Regions from separate parts of the Streptococcus sp. oral taxon 431 genome, predicted to be linked through region 1. Evidence: predicted binding sites of a transcription regulator. Region 1 holds the regulator's gene; each other region holds the start of a gene.

What was found. Region 1 encodes Rex, which represses fermentation and respiration genes when NADH is low (regulators of the CRP and FNR family bind a similar motif). Its sites were predicted from a motif close to TTGTGAANTANTTCACAA; they were not measured.
Region 2: a site for Rex is predicted at 2,831-2,848, ahead of AXE83_RS09355 (zinc-dependent alcohol dehydrogenase family protein). Genes of this name have one in related genera too.
Region 3: a site for Rex is predicted at 2,846-2,863, ahead of AXE83_RS05015 (formate/nitrite transporter family protein). Genes of this name have one in related genera too.

What each region holds. Positions count from the first base shown of each region.
Region 1 is NZ_CP014264.1:1,192,537-1,196,968, forward strand. Features, by position in the region: gene AXE83_RS05560 (ribose-phosphate diphosphokinase) at 1-414, shown strand, start outside; gene AXE83_RS05565 (cysteine desulfurase family protein) at 430-1,545, shown strand; gene AXE83_RS05570 (DUF1831 domain-containing protein) at 1,550-1,897, shown strand; gene AXE83_RS05575 (DUF4649 family protein) at 1,907-2,122, shown strand; gene AXE83_RS05580 (redox-sensing transcriptional repressor Rex) at 2,203-2,844, shown strand; gene AXE83_RS05585 (gamma-glutamyl-gamma-aminobutyrate hydrolase family protein) at 2,860-3,549, shown strand; gene radC (RadC family protein) at 3,574-4,254, opposite strand; gene AXE83_RS05595 (O-acetylhomoserine aminocarboxypropyltransferase/cysteine synthase family protein) at 4,318-4,432, opposite strand, start outside.
Region 2 is NZ_CP014264.1:1,997,531-2,001,962, forward strand. Features, by position in the region: gene comGB (competence type IV pilus assembly protein ComGB) at 1-262, opposite strand, end outside; gene comGA (competence type IV pilus ATPase ComGA) at 183-1,124, opposite strand; gene AXE83_RS09350 (DUF1033 family protein) at 1,182-1,559, opposite strand; gene AXE83_RS09355 (zinc-dependent alcohol dehydrogenase family protein) at 1,697-2,755, opposite strand; gene nagA (N-acetylglucosamine-6-phosphate deacetylase) at 2,895-4,046, opposite strand; tRNA gene AXE83_RS09365 (tRNA-Leu) at 4,204-4,287, opposite strand; tRNA gene AXE83_RS09370 (tRNA-Gln) at 4,297-4,368, opposite strand; tRNA gene AXE83_RS09375 (tRNA-His) at 4,382-4,432, opposite strand, start outside.
Region 3 is NZ_CP014264.1:1,057,697-1,062,128, forward strand. Features, by position in the region: gene AXE83_RS04995 (QueT transporter family protein) at 1-384, shown strand, start outside; gene AXE83_RS05000 (hypothetical protein) at 496-912, shown strand; gene AXE83_RS05005 (hypothetical protein) at 979-1,626, shown strand; gene AXE83_RS05010 (formate/nitrite transporter family protein) at 1,698-2,495, shown strand; gene AXE83_RS05015 (formate/nitrite transporter family protein) at 2,885-3,682, shown strand; gene AXE83_RS05020 (DUF2130 domain-containing protein) at 3,763-4,432, shown strand, end outside.

The DNA.
Region 1 (4,432 bases):
GTAAAACGTGCTCGTAGTCTTGCAGAATACCTAGATGCTCCAATTGCCATCATTGATTATGCACAAGATGATTCTGAACGCAGTCAAGGTTACATTATCGGGGAGGTTGAAGGTAAGAAAGCAATCTTAATCGATGACATTCTGAATACTGGCCGTACCTTCTCTGAAGCTGCTAAAATCTTAGAACGTGACGGTGCAACTGAAATCTATGCAGTTTCAAGTCATGGACTATTCGTTAACGGTGCTGCAGAGTTATTAGATGCAACAAATATCAAGGAAATCTTGGTTACAGATTCTGTTGTGACAGAAAGTAGAAAACCTAAAAACGTACAATACATCACTGCTAGTGAATTGATTGGTGATGCTATGGTTCGTATTCATGAAAGAAAACCAGTTAGTCCACTATTTAAATAGAAATTAGGTGAGTTTTTGATTTATTTGGATAATGCTGCAACGACTCCGATGTCTTCAGTAGCTATCTCAGCAATGACTCAAGTCATGCAAGAAACTTATGGCAACCCTTCTAGTATTCATGGCCATGGGCGTCAAGCAGGTAAACTATTACGAGAAGCTCGTCAAGAACTAGCAAGTTTACTAGGAACAAAGCCACAACATATATTCTTTACCACTGGTGGTACTGAAAGCAATAATACTGCTATCATCGGCTACTGCCTTCGCCATCAAAATCGTGGGAAGCACATTATCACTACTGCGATTGAGCACCATGCTGTTCTAGAACCCATCAAATACTTGGTTGAAAATTTCGGTTTTGAAGTGACTATTTTACAGCCTGAACATCAAGAAATCACTGCAGACCAAGTCAAAAATGCACTGCGTGAAGATACCATTCTTGTTTCTACTATGTTTGCCAACAATGAAACTGGTACACTGTTACCTATTGCTGAAATTGGTGAGGTTCTAAAAAATCATCCAGCCGTCTATCATGTCGATGCAGTTCAGGCAATCGGTAAATTAGAGATACTTCCCGAAGAATTGGGAATTGATTTTCTCAGTGCTTCTGCACACAAATTTTATGGTCCAAAAGGAGTTGGTTTTCTCTATGCTGCATCTACAGATTTTGATTCCTACCTTCATGGTGGTGATCAAGAGCAGAAAAAAAGAGCAGGAACAGAAAATCTTCCTGCCATTGTAGGAATGGTAGCAGCTCTAAAGGATGATCTTGAAAACCAAGCACAAAACTTTAAAAAAGTTCAACAACTAAAAGACACCTTCTTAAAGGAAATGGCTGAGACAGACTATTACCTCAATCAAGGGAAAGATCAGCTACCTTATGTCCTTAATATTGGATTTCCAGGTCAACGAAATGATCTACTACTTCTTCGTCTGGATCTTGAAGGGATTTCTATTTCAACTGGTTCTGCTTGTACTGCAGGTGTCGTTCAGGTTAGTCATGTTCTTCAGGCTTTCTACGGAGAAGACTCTCCTCGCTTACACGAATCCGTTCGCGTCAGCATTTCACCTCAAAATACAGAGCAAGAAATGATCACTCTCGCACAAACTCTAAAAGAAATCATTGGAGGATAACTCAATGGCATTCGAAAAAACTATTAGTCTCAAAAATTGCCGTTACGATTACACACTTAGCCCAACTGTCAAAAAGTTTACTCTAAAAGATAACACTTTTTTTGAAACAAAGGTTGGTAACTATGAACTAACACGCCTTCTTGAGAAGGTTCCAAATAGTGGGGAAGGTTTCCAACTTAAGATTATTATCAACAAAGACTTAACAGGTGCAAAAATCAACATCACTGATAAATTTGGTCTGCGTTTGGTTGATATCTTTAAGTCAGAAGAAACTCATATCCACCAAGAGAAATTCTACTTCTTGATGGACAGTCTTGTTGAACGTGGTGTCTTCACTAAAAGTGAAAGATAGAAGGTCCCTATGTTTCGATTAACCTATAAGGATACCTATCAAGTCGATCGCCTTTTAGAATACGAAGATTACGAAGCACTCATGCTGTCACTTTCAGGATGTGTGACTCTTCCAGATACGACCGTCATTACTTCTCTTACCTATAAGGGAAAAGAAATCTATCAAGGTCTTCTGGGAGATCTCTATCGTTTTCTATTTCACTATGATTTTACAAAGATAAACTAAGATTTTCTTAGTTTTTTCTTGTTTTTGTTGATTTTTTCACAATCTTTCTATAAAATAGTAGTTAGAAAGGTTGTGATTTTGTGAAAGAAAAACAGTCCACTATTCCTAAAGCAACAGCAAAGAGACTTTCTCTTTATTATCGTATCTTTAAAAGATTTCATGCAGAAAAAATTGAAAGAGCCAACTCAAAACAAATTGCCGAGGCCATTGGTATTGACTCTGCTACTGTTAGACGAGATTTTTCCTACTTTGGTGAACTTGGTCGCCGTGGATTTGGCTACGATGTCAAAAAACTAATGACGTTTTTTGCTGATCTTCTAAATGATAATTCTATTACAAATGTTATGTTGGTGGGTATTGGTAATATGGGGCATGCACTCCTTCACTACCGTTTCCACGAACGAAACAAAATGAAAATCATTATGGCTTTTGATTTGGATGATCATCCTGAAGTTGGGACAAAAACTCCTGATGGAATCCCAATTTATGGAATTTCCCAAATCAAGGATAAAATAAAGAATGCAGATGTTAAAACTGCAATCTTAACAGTTCCGAGTGTCAAATCACAAGAAGTAGCTAATCTCCTTGTCGAAGCAGGTATTAAAGGAATTTTAAGCTTTTCACCCGTTCATCTCCAACTTCCAAAAGATGTGGTAGCTCAGTATGTAGATTTAACTAGTGAATTGCAAACTCTCCTCTATTTCATGAGAAAAGAGGATTAGAAAGCGAAAGCATTTATGAAAAAACCAGTTATTGGGATTACAGGAAACGAAAAAGCTCATCCTGATGATGAGCTTATGATGAGCTATGCTGCGAAAGGCTTTGTTGAAGGAGTCAAGGAAGCTGGGGGAATTCCCATTATCCTACCAATTGGTGATCAAGAAATGGCTAGTTACTACATTGACTTGATTGATAAACTCATTTTAACAGGTGGACAAAATGTCGATCCAAAGTTCTACGGTGAGCCTAAAACAATCGATAGTGATGACTACTACCTTCAACGCGATATTTTTGAGTTAGCACTCATTGAAGAAGCAATCAAACAAAAGAAACCAATTTTTTCTGTTTGTCGAGGCACTCAGCTCTTTAATGTGGCTATGGGAGGAACTCTTTATCAAGATATTGAAGACCATTGGCAGGATACTTCAGCCGAGTATACAACTCAACGTTTAGTCACCGAGCCTGATACTATTCTTCGAGAAATCTATGGAGAAATCTCCCATATCAACTCTTTCCACCATCAGAGTATTAAGGACCTAGCTCCAAATCTCAAGGTTGTAGCTCATGATCCTAAAGATGGAATTATCGAGGCTGTTACAACAACGGATGGTTTTCCTTACCTCGGTGTTCAATGGCATCCAGAATTTCTCTTTGAAAATCGCCCCAAAGATAAAACACTTTTCGACTATGTCGTCAATGAATTGTAAAAACCTGTATCATATACAGGTTTTTTACACCAGATCCGTCTTCTCACGGTAACTAAAATAATCGGAATGTGAGACGATAAGATGATCCAATAAGACCAACCCCATTAATTCGCAGGCTTCTTTAACAAGCTTCGTAACATGGTCATCATTTCTACTCGGCATGACAGCACCAGATGGATGATTATGAACCAGAATCACAGATGTTGCCATATGCTTCAAAGCATAGTGGAGAATTTCCCTTGGTTCAGCAATACTTCTAGTAGCTGAGCCGATAAAAATGGTTTGCTGATGAATGATTTGATTTTGAGTATTCAGATAGAGCGCCACCAGGTGCTCTTGTTTTTTATCTCCCAGTTCAGCTTGCATCTTTTTAGCCAGTCTTTGACTACTGAGGATACTCTCTGCCTCAATGGTTTCTTGTTTATGAATACGATGGCCCAATTCAATCATGGCTTGCAATTCAATAGCTTTTACTCTACCTATACCTGATAAACTCTGTAGTTCTTGCAAGGTCATTTTTTTCAAATCAGTTAAGCAATTTAATTGATTCAATACTTTTTGAGCGATTTCAAAAACAGTAGATTGACGAGTTCCTGTTCTAAGTAAAATAGCTAGTAATTCCTGATTACTCAAACTCTCTACTCCTTCTGTCACCAGCCGTTCTCGTGGTAAGAGCGAATCTTGTTGAAAAGAAATACTATACATAAAAATCCTCCTCACTTAATTATTCGTGAGAAGGATGGTAAACCAGATAAAATTTATCTATTTTTAAATATTTTCAAGAGCAAGACGCAAATCTTCAATCAAATCATCAACATTTTCAAGACCAATTGATAGACGGATTTGATTTTTAGTTACCCCTGCTGCTTCTAGATCTGAATCA
Region 2 (4,432 bases), 800 kb from region 1:
AACTTGAAAAACCTAAAGTCCCCATCATTTCCGAAAAGGATTTTCCCTGCGAGAGTCCTAGACGCATCTGCGATACATATTCCTTTTCCAACAAGAGACTTCTATCTAGAAAGGAAATGATCTCTACCAAGTGAAAACCACTCGAGAACAAATTGTTAAAGAGAGTGATGATTTTCTTCTGCTTACTGGTAGCTAATTTTCTCCGTTTCAGCTTGAAAGGCAGTGATATGTCCTTCTTTAAGAAGCTGGTCAATTTGTCCATTCCACTTTTCTGCCTGGTGTTCTTGGTAATCTTCGTTTGCAAAATCAATAATTCCTCCTCCTGCGATTAGTCTCTGGTAACAAACACCTTGTAAAACTACTGCCAGTTCATCTTCACTGACACCAAGTTCTAAAAGGCGCTCATAAACCCCACGAACACTCTTGGCATGGATTGTCGAGAATACCGTGGCACCTGTCAGACTAGCTCGTACAACGGCACGGGCTGTTTCGCTATCTCGAATTTCTCCAATGATTAAAAGATCTGGACGATGTCGTAGGGAAAGTTTGATCAAGTTCTCATAGCTAAGTCCGATAGCTTCATTGAGCTGTAATTGTAGCATTGCTTCTTGCTTAATCTCAACCGGATCTTCAATGGACATGACCTGTTGTCCCTTAAACAATGACTTGGCTAATTCATGCATCAAAGTAGTTTTGCCGCTTCCTACGGGGCCTGCAAAAAGATAAAGCCCGCGTTGCCTAAAGCCCTTTTCCAGTTCTATAAGGTCCTGAAACCAGAAGCGCAACTCTTGTTCTTGATCATGCAAAAGCCGGATTACTAGACTCTCATGACCACGATAATCTCCCACCGTCGATAAGCGTAATGAAGAAACCTTATCTCCATGCTGATAATCACAGGAACCAAGCTGACTACGGCGTTTTTCTCCAACGTTCATCCCCGCAATAAACTTAAAATGACTAATGACAGCCCCCAACTTTTCAAAGTCATAGGTGTTAATCAAATGTCTCTCATCTCCAACTCGCATATGTAGCTCATAAATCTTTTCTTTAGGAACAAAATAGATGTCCTGAGCTCCTTGTTTTTTGGCCAGTGTAATCAATTCTTGTGCAAGTATTTGTACCATATCTTCCTCCTCATTCTTATTATTCGAAGAAAATATAAAAAAGAAGAAACAACTTCATTAAAAAGTTGTTTCTTCTTTTTTTATGCGACAAGTACGGTGGATTTCTAAACCAGTCTGCTTTTCGTAACCAGGTCTAAATTTTTCATCTGGAATGACTTGACCATCTTCCAACAAAGCCAAGGAATGATATTGCTGAAGAAATTCATCGCATTCTTCACACCAGCGTTTATCTTCTGGATCCCAAAAAATAGTCATCAAGTCTCCTCTACTTTTGTAAAGGGGAATCTCCTTTTCTAACTCAAACCAACAAGACTTATAATATTTCAAGGCGTCATAATAGTTATCAAATTTTTTGCTCGCAATGACGTCGTCTTCCCAGCCTTCTATAAACCACCACGGTTCAAAATCTCCGTACATTTTTATAACTCGATACATAGTTTAACTTCCTTTGTACCGTATATTATAGCGAAATTTTGAGAACAATGAAAGAATTTTGCTCATTTTCACGAATTATATAACATTTTCAAAAAATCCAGCTATTCTAAAACGAATAACTGGATTTAAAAACAAGATTAACCTTCTGAAATATCGTTTTCAATGATCACTTTAATTGCATGATGATCGGCGGCCTTACTAAATACTTCATAGGCCTTTTCTATTTCACTAAGTTTGAAATAATGAGTTACCAATTTTTCAGGTTCAATTTTATGACTTTCTAAGGCTTTCAAAAGCTGAGGAGTTGTATTGGTAGAAACCAATCCAGTAGTAACATTAATGTTACGAATCCAAAGAGTGTCCAAATCAAACTGAACTGGTTTACCATGCACACCACAGTTGGCTACTGTTCCGTCTACACCGATAATCTTTTGACAGAGATCAAACGTTGCAGGAATACCAACAGCTTCTATAGCAACATCCACACCTCTACCATCTGTTAAATCATAAATTTCTTGAATTGCTTTTTCAGGGTCTGAAGAATTAATCTTATGAGTAGCACCGAAAGAAACTGCAGTATCTAAACGGTTATCGTCTAGGTCCACCATAATCAATTTAGCTGGTGAATAGAATTGTGCCGTCAAAAGAGCTGCCAATCCAACTGGCCCTGAACCAACGATAGCTACACTACAGCCGGGCTCAACTTTCCCTTTTAAGACACCAATTTCATAGCCAGTTGGCAAGATATCAGATAACATAACTAAGGCTTCATCAGACAAGTCAGATGGAGTATGATAAAGAGTATTATCAGCATGAGGCACACGTAGATATTCAGCCTGCATACCGTCAATCAAATGTCCAAAAATCCATCCACCTTCGTCTTCACAGTGAGCATAGATTCCTTTTTTACAATAGTAACACTTGCCACATGCACAAACGCAAGAAATTAAAACCTTATCACCCTTTTTGAAGTTTGAAACTCCTGCTCCAACTTCCTCTACAATACCAATTCCTTCATGCCCTAGGATAGTTCCACTCTTACAAGCAGGAACATCTCCTTTAATAATATGAAGGTCTGTACCACAAATAGTAGTCTTAACGATACGCACAATAGAATCTGTTGGCTTGCGAATAACTGGTTTGTCAACATCAACAAATGACGCAAGGCCTGGTTTAACGTAAGTATAAGCTTTCATAAGCAATCCTCCGCTTTTTTATTTGTATTATTTATATCATAATTGTAAGCCTTTTCATTTAAAAAATCAAGTGATTTGTGAAAGAAATAACAAATTTGTTTTAAAAAAGAAGAAACTAAACTAGTTTCTTCTTTAGAAATTATGCTTGATAACGTTTTTCACCATCTAGATAAGTTGCTACTAATTCCAAATCTTTATCTAGCACGATAAAGTCAGCATCGTAGCCTTCACGAATTTGTCCACAGACGTCATCGATATGAACTGATTTAGCTGGGTTCAGACTAGCCATCATGACTGCTTCATGAGGATTTGCAATTCCCCACTCAACGACATTTTTCAAACCATCTTTAAGTTTGAGAATGGAACCTGCCAAGTTACCTGTAGATTTAAGGCGAGCAGTCCCATTTGCAACTACAACTGGAAATTCACCTAACATATAATCGCCATCTTGCAAACCGCCTGCTGTCATACAGTCAGTGATAAGGGCAATATTTTCAGTTCCTTTTTGTTTAAGAAGAATTTCGCAAGCCTTAGGATCCACGTGATGACCATCACAAATCAATTCTGCATAAGTGTGTGGTAACTCATACATAGCACCAACCATACCAAGTTCGCGGTGTGTTAAACCACGCATTCCATTATAGGCATGAACCCAAACACTAGCCCCGGCATCAACAGCTTTTTTTGCTTCATCAAAGGTAGCATTAGAGTGACCAAGAGCAACAGTTACACCTTCACCAGTAATTGTACGTACAAAATCCTCAACACCATCACGTTCAGGTGCAAGAGCAATTTTATTAAGAAGACCATTAGCAGCCTTTTGCCAAGCGCGAAATTCATCCATACGTGGATCTTTCATATAGGCAGGATTTTGAGCCCCCTTAAATTCTTCGGTGAAGTAAGGTCCTTCAAAATAAATACCACGAATCTTAGCACCAGATGCTTCTTGATAGCGTGCACCAATGTTTTCAGTAACAGCCAGCAATTGTTCGTATGATGAAGTTAGTGTAGTTGGTAAGAAACTAGTAACACCTGTGCTAAGAAGGCCTTCACTCATCGTATGAAGTGTACCTTCGATATTATTATCCATAACATCGACACCACCAAAACCATGAATGTGTGTATCAACTAGACCCGGTGCAATGCTGTAACCAGAGTAGTCTAAAATTTCTGCATCATCCGAAATCTCTTCAACATGCTTACCAAACTTGCCATCAATAAGTTCCAAATAACCTCCACGACGAATACCATGTGGATAGAAAAATTGATCAGCTTTAATATACTTAGGCATAATGATAACCCCCTTAAGAAATAATCTACTATTTATTATGTCAATTACATTATAAACCTTTCAAAACAATTTGTAAATGGTATAGACCTTTTTTAGTGAAATTTTAATAAATTACTCAACAAAAAAACAAGGTTTGAAAACCTTGTCTTTATTACTATACCGGCGGCCGGGGTCGAACCGGCACGTCCTTGCGGACACTGGATTTTGAGTCCAGCGCGTCTGCCAATTCCGCCACGCCGGCAAATAGTAACTGGGGTAGCTGGATTCGAACCAACGCATGAGGGAGTCAAAGTCCCTTGCCTTACCGCTTGGCTATACCCCAATAATATAAAATAGGCGAGTGATGGGGATCGAACCCACGCATGCCAGAGCCACAATCTGGTGTG
Region 3 (4,432 bases), 130 kb from region 1:
ATGATGAATTTCCTTGCCTTTTACAATCCTAAGTACATTATCGGTGTTACTCTTGGATGTATGATTGCAAATTTCTTCAGTTTTGGAATCATCGATGTCGCAGTTGGTGGAGGCTCTACGCTTGTCTTCCTAAGTTTAGGCGTATGGTTGTTTAGCAAGTATAAAAAAGACTATCTTTTTAATGGATTGATTCGTAAAGATCATTTCTTCTTTTCAATTCTTTTTTCGATTTCAATGATCACAATTGCTGCTGAATTGAACATCGTAGCTGAAGCACCTTTCTTCTTAACTTGGTTTACAACTGCTATCGGAGAATTCGCTTCCTTGATTGTTGGTGCTATTCTTATCGGAAAAATCGGTAAACGTCTTGATTTGACTAGATAATGAAATCATATCAAGTATTCATGAAAAGGTCTGAACTCTGTTCAGTCTTTTTCTATAGCCCCAGACTCTCAACAAAAGTGGTATAATAAAGAAAAAAGGAATTATTTTAATATGTATAGTTATCGTATTTCAGTTTTTGAAGTCCTTTGGAAAAATCAGGTCATTAGATTTTTGTTAATTTTTTTAGCACTATTTTATTTCTATCTTTTTTTCCAAAGAGTTAAGACATCCTTAAAAAGTGGTGGGAGTATGTTAGATCCTTTTCATATTGCAAAGGGAAGATTATACATTCACACGATTATTCTTTTTAGAAAAAGGATTGTTCCTCTAGCTGAAATTAGACAGATTGATATTGATTACATTCGAGGGAGAAGAATGAATGGGGACAGGTATCATCTGTATTTTACAAGGAAAGATGGAAAATCTTTTACTTTTCATTTTGGGAAAAGCAAAAGAAACGAGGAGTTAGTGAAAAATCTTGCCAATGTGGCCAAGAAGTGCCATATTAAAATCTATTATTATTATTAAGAGTCGATTGCTAAAATTGAATTGTTGTCACTTGTGACAATTGTCAAAGTCAGGAGAGTAGCTAATATGCTTCAACTACAAGTAATAAGAGAAGATAATCAACTGAGAAACTTATTGATGAAAGAATGCGATATTCTATTTTATGACCAGTTGAAAGAGGTTGAATTTTCTCAGAACAATGAAGTTTATTCTCTTTCGCCCATAGCCTTTGCTAAAGACGGTAGTGGGGGAGAATATGTAATTCTTGAGGATGAGAGTATCGGCTTTATAGGGAGTGAAGGCCAAGTTGGTCGGGTAGCAGAAAGCCTTGATAACTTGCTTACTTTCTTAATTCATGCTGGTTCTATCTCAGACTTTTCTTGTCGGTTACTCTACCAAAACAAGGATTTGTTGGCAAAATTCTGTCAGGGATTTATCAACAAAGCACGACAAAATTACCAGTCAAAAGGCGAAAAGTGGGACAAAGTGAGAACTCTACTTGCACAAGAGTTGGGACTTGAATTTCAGCCAGAAAAACTGCAAGAGTTAGCCTTCAATTTTTATCAATCAGCGATAAGAACTCCACTATTTACTTGTAAATATGGTCATGGTGAGAATGAATATGTCTGCGATTCTGTTTTGTCAGATATTGTCGGCTTGTGGGTTTCAGAGCTGGTAGGGTTGACTGCAGAAGAAATTGTAGCTTTTGCTAGCACTAAATACAATCAAATGTAAAGAACAAAAATTTATTTCCACTTAAAATATTTTATGTTATAATATTAACAATTATATTTTAAGGAGTTTATATGAGTTCTTCAGAATTTATTTCAAAGATTGATTATTATTGCCATAAGAAAGAAAGTTTATTTGACCAAAGTAAGTTTAAATATGCCATTCGTTCGATGTTTGCAGGTGCTTTCTTAACCTTTAGTACAGCCGCTGGGGCCATAGGTGCTGATCTACTCAATAGCATCGTTCCAAGTGCTGGTTATTTCCTATTTCCCTTTGTATTTGCATGGGGACTTGCCTATATCGTTTTCTTGAATGCCGAGTTGGTGACGTCAAATATGATGTACTTGACAGCTGGAACATTTTTGAAGAAGATTGATTGGAAAAAAGCCTTTATCATTTTACTCTATTGTGCCTTTTTCAACTTAGTTGGCGCTCTGTTAGCAGGTTGGTGCTTTGCTAACTCATCGGCTTTTTCACACCTGACACACGACAGTTATCTTCCAAAGATTGTAGCTAAGAAGTTGGCACGACCTAGTGAGTTGGTCTTGTTGGAGGGGATTTTGGCAAATATGTTCGTAAATATTGCCATTCTATCTTCAATTTTGGTTAAGGATAGCAATGCCAAACTCTGGATTATCTTGTCAGCTATTTCTATGTTTGTTTTCTTATCTAACGAGCATATTGCAGCTAACTTTTCATCTTTTAGCATTATTAAATTCAGCATTGTTTCTGATCAAATTGCTAACTTTGATATTCCAAATATCCTACGTCATTGGAGTGTTACCTTCATTGCTAACTTGATTGGTGGAGGATTCCTAATAGGTTTACCATACGCTTATCTTAATAAAAATGAAGAGACTTATGTTGATTAGCACTTAGCTCTTACTAAATAAAATGAAAATCAATAATAGAGGAGGTCGGGACTAAAAATCCAGACCTCGATTTTTTTTCTAAAGAACTTTTTGATAAAAACGTTATTTTCTCTGTCTATAAATTCAAACAAATTATTAGTGCATGGACTTTTGCTGAAAAATAAAGAGACTCTTTTGTAAATTCATATAGAACAAAATAAAAACGTATATTAAATATATAGAGTAGAGAATTTGAAGATAAAGAGTTGAAAACATTAAAGATGCTGATACAAAGTAAATGGAAACGATTGCTAAAAGTGATCAAAATATTGTAAATAGAATTAAGAAAGCCTTCCCATAATTTCGATTTTATGTTATAATATTCACAAATAAAAGTTTTAGGAGTTTATATGGTTTCTTCAGAATTTATCTCAAAAATTGAGTTTGCTTGTAAGAAAAAGGAAAGTCTTTACAGTCAAAGTAAATTCAAGTACGCTATCCGTTCAATGTTTGCTGGTGCATTCTTAACATTTAGTACAGCAGCTGGTGCAGTTGGAGCTGACTTGATTAATAAGATTGCTCCTGGTAGTGGACGTTTCCTCTTCCCATTTGTTTTCGCTTGGGGATTGGCTTACATTGTCTTCTTGAATGCTGAGTTAGTAACATCTAACATGATGTTCTTGACAGCTGGTAGCTTTTTGAAAAAAATTAGCTGGAGAAAAACAGCTGAAATTCTTCTATATTGTACACTCTTTAATTTGATCGGTGCTCTTATAGCAGGTTGGGGATTCGCCCATTCAGCAGCTTATGCAAACCTTACCCATGATAGCTTTATTTCTGGAGTTGTGGAAATGAAGTTGGGCCGTTCAAATGAACTTATCTTGCTTGAAGCTATCTTGGCTAATGTCTTTGTAAATATCGCAATTCTTTCATTTGTTTTAGTCAAAGATGGGGGAGCTAAACTTTGGTTAGTTCTTTCAGCTATTTACATGTTTGTATTCTTAACAAATGAACACATCGCCGCAAACTTTGCATCATTTGCTATCGTGAAATTCAGTGTTGCTGCTGATTCAATCGCAAACTTCGGTATTGGAAATATTCTTCGTCACTGGGGTGTAACCTTTATTGGTAACTTTATTGGTGGTGGTCTACTGATGGGATTGCCTTACGCCTTCTTAAACAAAAACGAAGATACATATGTAGATTAAAAGTTGGATTTATTCCAACTTTTTCTTTTTGTTTATCCATGCTATAATGAATGTAGAATAGATAAATATAGAGGAATAACATGAACGAGATTAAATGTCCCAATTGTGGCGAAGTATTTACAGTCAATGAAAGTCAATATGCAGAACTGCTTTCTCAAGTTCGAACTGTAGAGTTTGACAAAGAATTACATGAGCGGATCAAGCAAGAATTGACTTTAGTAGAGCAAAAAGCTTTAAATGAACAACAGGCAAAACTGGCTCAAAAAGACCAAGAAATTGCCCAGCTTCAAAGTCAAATTAACAACTTTGATACAGAAAAAGAATTGGCAAAAAAAGAAGTAGAGCAAACTGCTAGTCAAAGCTTGCTAGAGAAAGAAAAAGAAGTCCAAGCTCTCGAAAATCAATTGGCTACCTTGCGCTTGGAGCATGAAAATCAACTACAAAAAACTCTTTCTGATCTTGAAAAAGAACGTGATCAGGTCAAAAATCAGCTCCTCTTACAAGAAAAAGAAAACGAACTTTCTCTTGCTTCTGTTAAACAAAACTACGAAGCCCAGCTTAAGGCAGCTAGTGAACAGGTTGAATTTTACAAGAATTTCAAGGCCCAACAATCAACCAAGGCAATCGGTGAAAGTTTGGAACACTATGCAGAAAGTGAGTTTAACAAGGTTCGAAGCTTTGCCTTTCCAAATGCATACTTTGAGAAGGACAATAAGGTTTCAGCACGTGGTTCTAAGGGCGATTTTATCT